2 regions of the Paenibacillus sp. FSL L8-0494 genome follow, and region 2 is predicted to be linked to the other one. Evidence: predicted binding sites of a transcription regulator. Region 2 holds the regulator's gene; the other holds the start of a gene.

Region 1 (4,429 bases), 6.1 Mb from region 2:
GAAGTCACCTTTAGCATGTGGAGCATCCAAAGTGTTTTGGTCGCCAGTGTAAGCATGAATTGTAGTCATCAAGCCTTCAACGATACCGAACTTGTCGTTCAGTACTTTTGCCATTGGAGCTAGGCAGTTAGTTGTGCAAGATGCGCCGGAAATAACAGTCTCAGTACCATCAAGAATGTCATCGTTAACGTTGTAAACGACAGTTTTCATGTCGCCAGTAGCTGGAGCGGAGATAACTACTTTCTTAGCTCCACCTTTCAAGTGTTTTTCAGCTGCTTCTTTAGTTGTGAAGAAACCTGTGCACTCAAGTACGATATCAACGCCTAGGTCGCCCCATGGCAATTCTTCAGGGTTGCGGTTAGCAAGAACCTTAACTTCTTTACCATTGACTTTGAAGAAGCCATCATGCACTTCAACATCACCTTGGAATTTACCTTGAGTTGTATCATATTTAAGCAAATGAGCAAGCATCTTAGCGTCAGTCAAGTCGTTGATTGCTACCACTTCGATACCTTCTACATTTTGAATACGGCGGAAAGCAAGGCGTCCAATACGTCCAAAACCGTTAATTCCAACTTTTACACTCATTGAATAGTTCCTCCTAGAATTCGTTTTATTTATTCAAAACAGACGGTGAGGTCTGTCATGACAACAATGTTAAGTATGATGCAAGAAGTATGTTGTATTGCCTGCAATCTAAAAACTACGAAGATAGCTGTAGTTGATTGTCAATTTCCTTGCCTATTTCTACTGCGGCAGCCTCGTCCGTGACGAGAATATTCTCCTGCCCGAAACGCAGCATGGCATGAATGGCTTTGGCCTTGGGTTTGCCTCCTGCAATACCGATGACTTTCTCTGTCCGAATAATATCTTCTAGACGTAGACCCATCGTAAGCATGGTATGGACAACCTGACCCTCTTCATTGAAATAATAGCCAAAAGATTCGGCCACTGCCCCTTCACCCTGGATTTCCGAGACTGTAGCCTCGTCCAGTTTGCGGCGGCGGGTCATTTCAATGGCATCCCCAATCCCATGTACAATAATACGCGAACTGCGGATGGTTTGTACAATCTCTCCAATATTAGAGTCAAGTGCCAGCGATTGGTATGCATCCCCACTAAGCAAATCAGGGACATGCAACAACCGGTAGTTGGCTCCAACCCGCTTTGCCATTGTTGAGGCAATCGTGTTGGCTTGAATCTCCATACTCTCTCCTAATCCTCCACGCGCCGGAACAAACCAAGCGTTCTTATAGGAAAGGGACAACGGTGGTGTCAGTTGATCAGCCATATCGGCAAGCGTCGATCCACCTGTGACGGCAACTGTATCATCTGGGCGAAGTATACTCAGCAGCGCTTTCGCACCCGCCCGGCCAAGCTCTCGTTTGGTGAACGGCGATGACTCACAATCACCCGGTACTACAATAACTTTATCCAGACCATACGTTGCTCGAATTTTCTCTTCCAGCTCATCCAGACCAAATAGGCTCTTAACAACCGGCTCTAGCAAATCAAGCAGTCTACGTCCAGCAGCGCTAATGCGCATGCCAACACTCTCGATCTCAATAAGCCCTTGCGATTTCAGAAGATCCGTCTCGGCACGCAGTACCCGCTCAGTCATATCTAGCGAAGCGGCTAGCGTTCTGCGCCCAATAATATCGGACAGCATGATCTGATGAAGAATCGTGTACCGTCTCTTAAGGGTTTCCATGAGATCAGGCAGAAGCTGCTTTTGGATATCTAATAAATTACGCATACTTTCACTCCTGCAACTTCGTCTTCCTCTATTCCCTTGTTCATGGTCTCAAAACGTCCCGGGTAAACTTTTTAAGTCCCACCCATATTCTAACCAAATATTGCTCGAAGCGCAAGTCTTCCGAGAGTAGAATTCTCAAGCGCTTGTCTTCTTATACATTAATAAGGTCAGAAAAAGATATAGCGCCCGATGCCTGTCCCTAAAGCGCTTGTCCAGTATTAATATTACATTGCAATTGTGTAAAAATTGTATTATAATCATTTTTGTTGCGCCCGTGGTCCAATGGATATGACGTAGGCCTCCGAAGCCTGAGATCCAAGTTCGATTCTTGGCGGGCGCGCCATTAATTTCATTTTTGCACATAATTTAGTAGTGCCTATACTACTACTTAACCAAAGAGCCGCTTGTCGGCTCTTTTTTTTGAATATAAGTTTGACTTTCTTTGACTTTTTGTTTGAATTTGTTTATCATGTGGGTAATACGGCAAGAGTAAAAATGAATACATTTAAAGAACCAATATCAAGGAGGTTTTCCACGTGAGTTATATTCCTATGGTAGTAGAACAGAGCAACCGCGGCGAGCGCGCTTATGACATCTATTCCCGCCTGCTGAAGGACCGCATCATTTTCCTTGGAACGGAGGTTAATGACGTGGTAGCCAATTCTATCATCGCACAAATGCTGTTCTTGGCTGCCGAAGATCCTGACAAGGACATTCACCTTTACGTGAATAGCCCAGGCGGTTCCATTACTGCAGGTATGGCTATTTTTGATACAATGCAGTACATTAAACCAGACGTTTCCACCATCTGTGTGGGTATGGCAGCTTCCATGGGAGCTTTCCTGCTAAACGCTGGCGCCAAAGGCAAACGCTTTGCACTGCCTAACAGCGAGATCATGATCCACCAGCCTCTGGGTGGTGCTCAAGGTCAAGCAACGGACATTGAAATCCGTGCCCGCCGCATCCTCAAATTGCGCGATAAGCTGAACCGTATTCTAGCAGAACGTACGGGTCAACCTCTAGAACGTATTGAGAAGGATACAGATCGCGACTACTTCATGACTGCTGCAGACGCGGCTGAATACGGTATCGTAGATAAAGTAATCGAGAAGACATTGCCTAGCGGTGTGTAAGCTATAAAGTAAAAATATAAAGAGGCTGTGCTCTAACCATAAAGGATAGGGCACAGCCTCTTTATATTTTATAGAAGACCTAAATCCAATCAATTCAGCCCTCCATAACCTAGTGCATCCAGCTTCTCGGCAATTACGCGATAACCCCGGCCATTCGGATGCAAATGATCAATGGATAACAGCCCTCTCTCATTTCCTGCGAACTCACTGTAAATCGAAGCAAATCCACATACTCGGCTGCTGTACTGTGCTGCGTATTGATTAAACTGTCTGACCCACTCTGTCGCACCAACCACCTGAGGATAGGGATTATATAATCCCACAATTCTAATGATAAAAGGTCTACGCGTCCTCACCTTCAATTGTATAAGGATATTCATAATTGCAGAGAAATTTTGTTTGCATTCCTGAAGCGATCTGCGCAGTTCTGCGGATAAGTTCCCTTGCTGTCTTGCTGCTGATTTGGCCGCGTGAATCAAATCATTACCACCGATAGACACAGTGATGATATCGGCTTCTCGAACGGCCTCACGCATCATGGAATTTCCGCGCAGCCGCTGCTCCAGCTCTGAAGTAGTCATTCCGTTCACGCCTAAATTCGTAGAGGCTACAGCAGTCCGCAGTCTCCCTTCTGCCATTCTACGGTACACCGGAACAAAACCGTTACCTGGCAGAGCACCAAATCCAGTCGTCAAGGAATCGCCAATTGCAGTATATTGGTAGCCCATAGCTCTCCCCCGTTCATAAACTAGTTACTCCCTTTAGCATATGAACTAGAGACAACTCCGGTAAGGGGGAGATGCCTTGTGCTGACATTAGCGGAGACGAGGTATCTCCATTTATTTCATGCCAGCAAACGGGCTGCTGTCATCCGGCAAAAGCTCTTTGAAACTAAAGGTATACTCAGGGAAGCCTGCAGCATACGCTGTGTACTCATATAATTGGAAGAACAGAACAACCTTGTCATCCTTCAGATAGAAATATTTCTCCGTATTCAATCCGTTGAATCCTCCCAAATAACTATCCTCTGCCTTCAGCAGCTTGCTCAGCTTAGCATTCAGCTGTTTTTTGTAGTTTGGATTAGCTCCAAACAGGTCGCCCAACAATAGACGTTTACCATCTTTAAGCGAGAAGGTGAATGCCTCACGGTTAGTCATTCCATGAGCGCCGCCCGTATCACTATACTGATGCATCACTATGCTGATCACACCATTCTGATTGTAGGTCACTACATAACCTGAATCATAGGTGTATTTGGGCTCTGCTCCATCTCGATCGGAGATATCCTGTTCTGCACCCGCCGCGAATTTCATAACACTTTCCTTCAAAGTATTATTAATAGCTTGTTGCGCACTGGAATTGCCCAATCCACTGATCTTCGGATAATCAAGCTGAATAAAAGCTTCTGTCCGATCTTTAGCATAAGTTTCCGTGGTTACCGTCAGCGCGTTCTGCGGTCTGTTCACCACATTCAGCTTACTGGCGGCCCGACTCCAATCTACCTTATAACCCATATAATCATTTAACAATCCTGATGGAA
Region 2 (4,429 bases):
ATACTTAGAATGCAAATTCGTTTCGGATTCAGTTTTCAGGCGATTAAGCCTGAGCATTTACGCTGTAAATGCCCGTTTGGTGGCGATAGCGGAGGGGTTCCACGCGTACCCATCCCGAACACGACCGTTAAGCCCTCCAGCGCCGATGGTACTTGGACCGAAGGGTCCTGGGAGAGTAGGACGTTGCCAAGCACAAATAGACCACTGTTGATAACTCGACAGTGGCTTTTTTGCGTCTATTATAGATTGTGGAAAACTTGTGGATAATTCATTGGAATTTGCAGAAAACTTACGCACATGTGGATAGATAATTAAAAGGCAAAAAATCACCGAATGGTGTGGATTAAGTACATATTTATGTAGATCTGTCAACAGAAAACCTAAGTAATACACGGGTTGCTGTGGATATAGTCAGATTTATGTGGATAGAGGGATTGATAAGTGGATAATTATTTTAACTTGAATAGGACAAGATTACAAGACTATTTTTGAAACTGCTTAAAGCTGTGGATAACTAAAAAAAAGTTCGAAAAATATCCTTATAATTCGCACACAATACACTCTCTTGTTATACTAACCATAAAAGTAAATTCATAAATGGTGAGGTGAGTTTTGTGGATATCAGACAGTTGCACTCAGAAGAGTTTGATCTAAGCATGGATTTATCTGAATATGCTTTTCAATACAAGCTGCCTAGTGAGAAAAGGGCTAATGCTAAGGAAAGATTTAAAGCAGAACGCGTATGGGGTGCTTTTGAAGAAGGTACTTTGGAAGCCAAACTTACTCTTCTTCCATTCCAAGTGTACATACAAGGTAGATTAGTACCTATGGGAGGGCTCGCTGGGGTAGCGACATGGCCAGAGAATCGCAGACAGGGTCATGTGGCAAAGCTCCTAGCGCATACGCTGCAAACGATGAATGAGGCGGGGCAGACATTATCTTTTCTGCATCCGTTCTTGATCCCCTTTTATCGCAAATTTGGTTGGGAAGTTTATTGTGAATATAAGAAATACTCCATTCCTGTTGCCAAGTTTCCCAAGAAGGTTGAAGTTGAGGGCAAGGTAAGACGCGGTGTTAAAGATATCGGAGTATTGGACAACTTATACAATCGTTTTGCAGTTAGATATAACGGAACACTTAAGCGTGATTTGGACTGGTGGGAGAACTCTGTTCTGGATGATGAAGGTCAGACTGCGGTATTTTATTCACAGCTTGGGGAACCTGAAGGATACGTATTATATAAGATAGAAAATAGAGAACTGGTCATTGATGAATTTGTGTTTTTGAACGAACAGGCCCGGCAGGGGCTGTGGACATTTCTTGCGAATCACGATTCAATGGTGACCGGTGCATCGCTAAAACTGGTGCCATCCGATGATATGTTACCCTTTTTGCTGCCTGATCCGCGTATAGAGCAGGAGAACTATCCTTATTTTATGGCGCGTATTGTGAATGCTAAAGTATTTGTGGAGAGTTATTCTTTTAAGCGTCACAGCAGTCAGAAGAAACAGGTTATTTATATTGAAGATAAATATGCACCATGGAATGACGGGTTGTGGGAATGGACGGTCTCCGAAGAGGGAGCAGCAGCTTTCTTGCGTATAGAGGGTGAACGGGATGCAGCTGACTTAAGCTGTGATATTGGCACGCTGACGATTCTAATGTTTGGATATAAACGCCCTGCAGAGCTGGCTCGTTATGGACTTGTGACTGGTAGTCCGACGGCTCTGGAATGGCTCGAAGAAATCATTCCGCAAGCTGAAACCGCACTTTTTGATCATTTTTAGAAAATAATTAGGCTCTCCCCTTCGAAAGATGCTGGGAGAGTTCTTTATTTCCGAATACATTCGCTGAAAAAAGTGAAAAATAAGAGAATCCTCTTGGAATTAGCACAGAATATGTTATAATATTAAAAAGTCAAAGAAAGTCAAAGTCAACGCACCTGATGACATACAGTGCGATCCTCTGAATCGTGAAGTTTTCTTCAGACTTATATGAATGAAGTTCACTAATGAATGTCATTAAGGATGCGGGCCGCAACCGATATTATGAAGCTTTAAAGAGCACTGGAGGATGAGTGATGCGCAATATCTCTGATATTATTGAACAATATCTGAAGAATATTTTGCATGAAAGTCCCGAAGGTACGGTGGAAATCCAGCGAAATGAACTGGCGGACCAGTTCTCATGCGTACCGTCACAGATCAATTATGTTATTAGTACACGCTTTACACTGGAAAAAGGCTATGTGGTGGAAAGTAAGCGTGGTGGCGGGGGATATATTCGTATTCAACGTTTTGAATTGCCGCCCAACGTGGCACTGCATGCCCATTTAAACCATACTATAGGTGGCGGGATAGATCAGAACGCTGCCGAAGGGTTGATTTATCAACTGGAGGAAGCTGGTTTTCTAAGCAAGCGTGAGGCGTGTCTTATGCGCGCTGCTGTTTCTCGGGATTGCCTAACGGTTAAGATTCCATATCGGGATGAGATTCGGGCCAAGATTATGAAGGCGATGTTAATCTCTTTGTTAGGCAAATAATTGTCAATCATAAGGGAGGGGCTTTCGCTTATGCAATGTCAGGAATGTGGCGTCAAGCCAGCAACACTCCATTTCACCAAGATCGTGAATGGAGAGAAGACAGAATTTCATATCTGCGAGAGCTGTGCGCGGGAGAAGGGTGAACTGATCCCGGGAACTGCTGGAGGATTCTCCATTCACAGCTTGCTGTCCGGTCTGCTTGATCTTGAAGGGGCCGGTAAGGAAAAGACGGCTGCTACGAAGACTACGCAGAGTCTGCAATGTGAGAATTGTGGGATGACGTACTCGCAGTTTAGCAAATTGGGTCGTTTTGGCTGCAGCTCCTGTTATAAATATTTTAACAGTGCACTGGACCCGCTCTTTAAACGGGTGCATGGCAGCACTTCGCATGTAGGCAAGATTCCCAAACGTGCTGGAGCACAGATTGTGTTCAAACGGCAAATTGATGAATTGAAGCTGGAATTACAGCAAAGTATCGCACAGGAGGAATTCGAAACTGCGGCAGAGCTGCGGGATCAAATTCGCCAACTTGAAAAAGAAATGGCACAAGAGTAAAGTCTTTGATATATAGGGGGGATATGACATGTCAAGTCTCCGATTTACTGAACAAGCGCTTAGTGATTGGATGCGCTCGGGAGGCAGTCACTCCGAGATTGTAATTAGCAGCCGTATGCGTATTGCACGTAACTTAGAGCATCTTCCATTCCCTATGCTTGCTTCCTTAGAGCAATCGGAAGAAGTATTAGAGCTGCTGGCCCCTGTGTTTCATGGGGAAACTGCTGCCGAATTCGGATCTTTTCAACTGATAAAGCTTGCTGAAGTGAATGAACTGGACAAAAAGGTATTGGTCGAGAAACATCTCATCAGTCCTAATCTGGCTAATGATTCACGTGGTGCAGCTGTGATATTAAATGAAGATGAGTCGGTCAGCATCATGATTAACGAAGAAGACCATCTGCGGATCCAATGTCTGTTCCCGGGTCTTCAGGTAAGAGAAGCATGGGAACGTGCGACAGCCATCGATGATATCTTCGAATCGGCTGTTAATTACGCTTTTGATGATAAAAGAGGATACTTGACCAGTTGTCCCACCAATGTGGGTACAGGGCTGCGTGCCTCAGTAATGCTGCATTTGCCAGCACTAGTAATGACCCAACAGATCAATCGCATATTGTCAGCAGTGAATCAAGTGGGATTGACTGTAAGAGGAATTTATGGTGAGGGCAGCGAAGCAGTAGGGAACATCTTTCAAATTTCCAATCAGATTACTCTCGGTCAAACGGAAAGTGAAATCATCGAGAACCTTCACAGTGTAGTCACCCAGATTATAGAGCATGAACGAAATGCCCGTGAAAGGCTGCTGGTAGATTCCGCTTTAAGAATTACAGACCGAGTGAAAAGATCTTATGGGATTTTGTGTTATGCAGCTCTAATGGAGCTTAAAGAATCCGCACAACGGCTGTCTGATGTGAGACTTGGGGTCGACCTTGGCATACTGGAAGGCCCTTCGATTTCCGTGCTTAATGAGCTTAACGTTAAGACACAGCCAGGATTTCTGCAAAAAATGTTCGGTGACGAGATGAACGCCACTGAACGGGATATGTATCGGGCGAAACTGCTCCGAGAAACACTGGGAACACAACTTTAATATAGATATTTATTATTCATGGAGGTGCAGGAGATATGATGTTTGGAAGATTTACGGAACGCGCACAAAAAGTGCTAGCTCTAGCGCAGGAAGAAGCTGTTCGTTTAGGACACAACAATATTGGCACAGAACATATTTTGCTAGGACTTATTCGTGAAGGAGACGGCATTGCTGCTAAAGCATTAATCGCTTTGGGTCTGGGTCTTGAGAAAATCCAGGACGAAGTGGAGACACTGATT

The links. Region 2 encodes CtsR, which represses protease genes until heat stress. Its sites were predicted from a motif close to ATGGTCAATAAAGGTCAAACA; they were not measured.
Region 1: a site for CtsR is predicted at 2,186-2,206, ahead of clpP (ATP-dependent Clp endopeptidase proteolytic subunit ClpP). Genes of this name have one in related genera too.

The regions. Positions count from the first base shown of each region.
Region 1 covers NZ_JBBOPQ010000001.1:183,366-187,794, reverse strand. Annotated here, with positions in the region: gene gap (type I glyceraldehyde-3-phosphate dehydrogenase) at 1-588, opposite strand, end outside; gene NYE35_RS00915 (sugar-binding transcriptional regulator) at 704-1,756, opposite strand; tRNA gene NYE35_RS00910 (tRNA-Arg) at 2,025-2,099, shown strand; gene clpP (ATP-dependent Clp endopeptidase proteolytic subunit ClpP) at 2,293-2,889, shown strand; gene NYE35_RS00900 (GDSL-type esterase/lipase family protein) at 2,979-3,617, opposite strand; gene NYE35_RS00895 (PdaC/SigV domain-containing protein) at 3,729-4,429, opposite strand, start outside.
Region 2 covers NZ_JBBOPQ010000001.1:6,266,719-6,271,147, reverse strand. Annotated here, with positions in the region: rRNA gene NYE35_RS28450 (23S ribosomal RNA) at 1-1, shown strand, start outside; rRNA gene rrf (5S ribosomal RNA) at 76-192, shown strand; gene NYE35_RS28440 (GNAT family N-acetyltransferase) at 615-1,787, shown strand; gene NYE35_RS28435 (CtsR family transcriptional regulator) at 2,081-2,542, shown strand; gene NYE35_RS28430 (UvrB/UvrC motif-containing protein) at 2,573-3,097, shown strand; gene NYE35_RS28425 (protein arginine kinase) at 3,126-4,190, shown strand; gene clpC (ATP-dependent protease ATP-binding subunit ClpC) at 4,226-4,429, shown strand, end outside.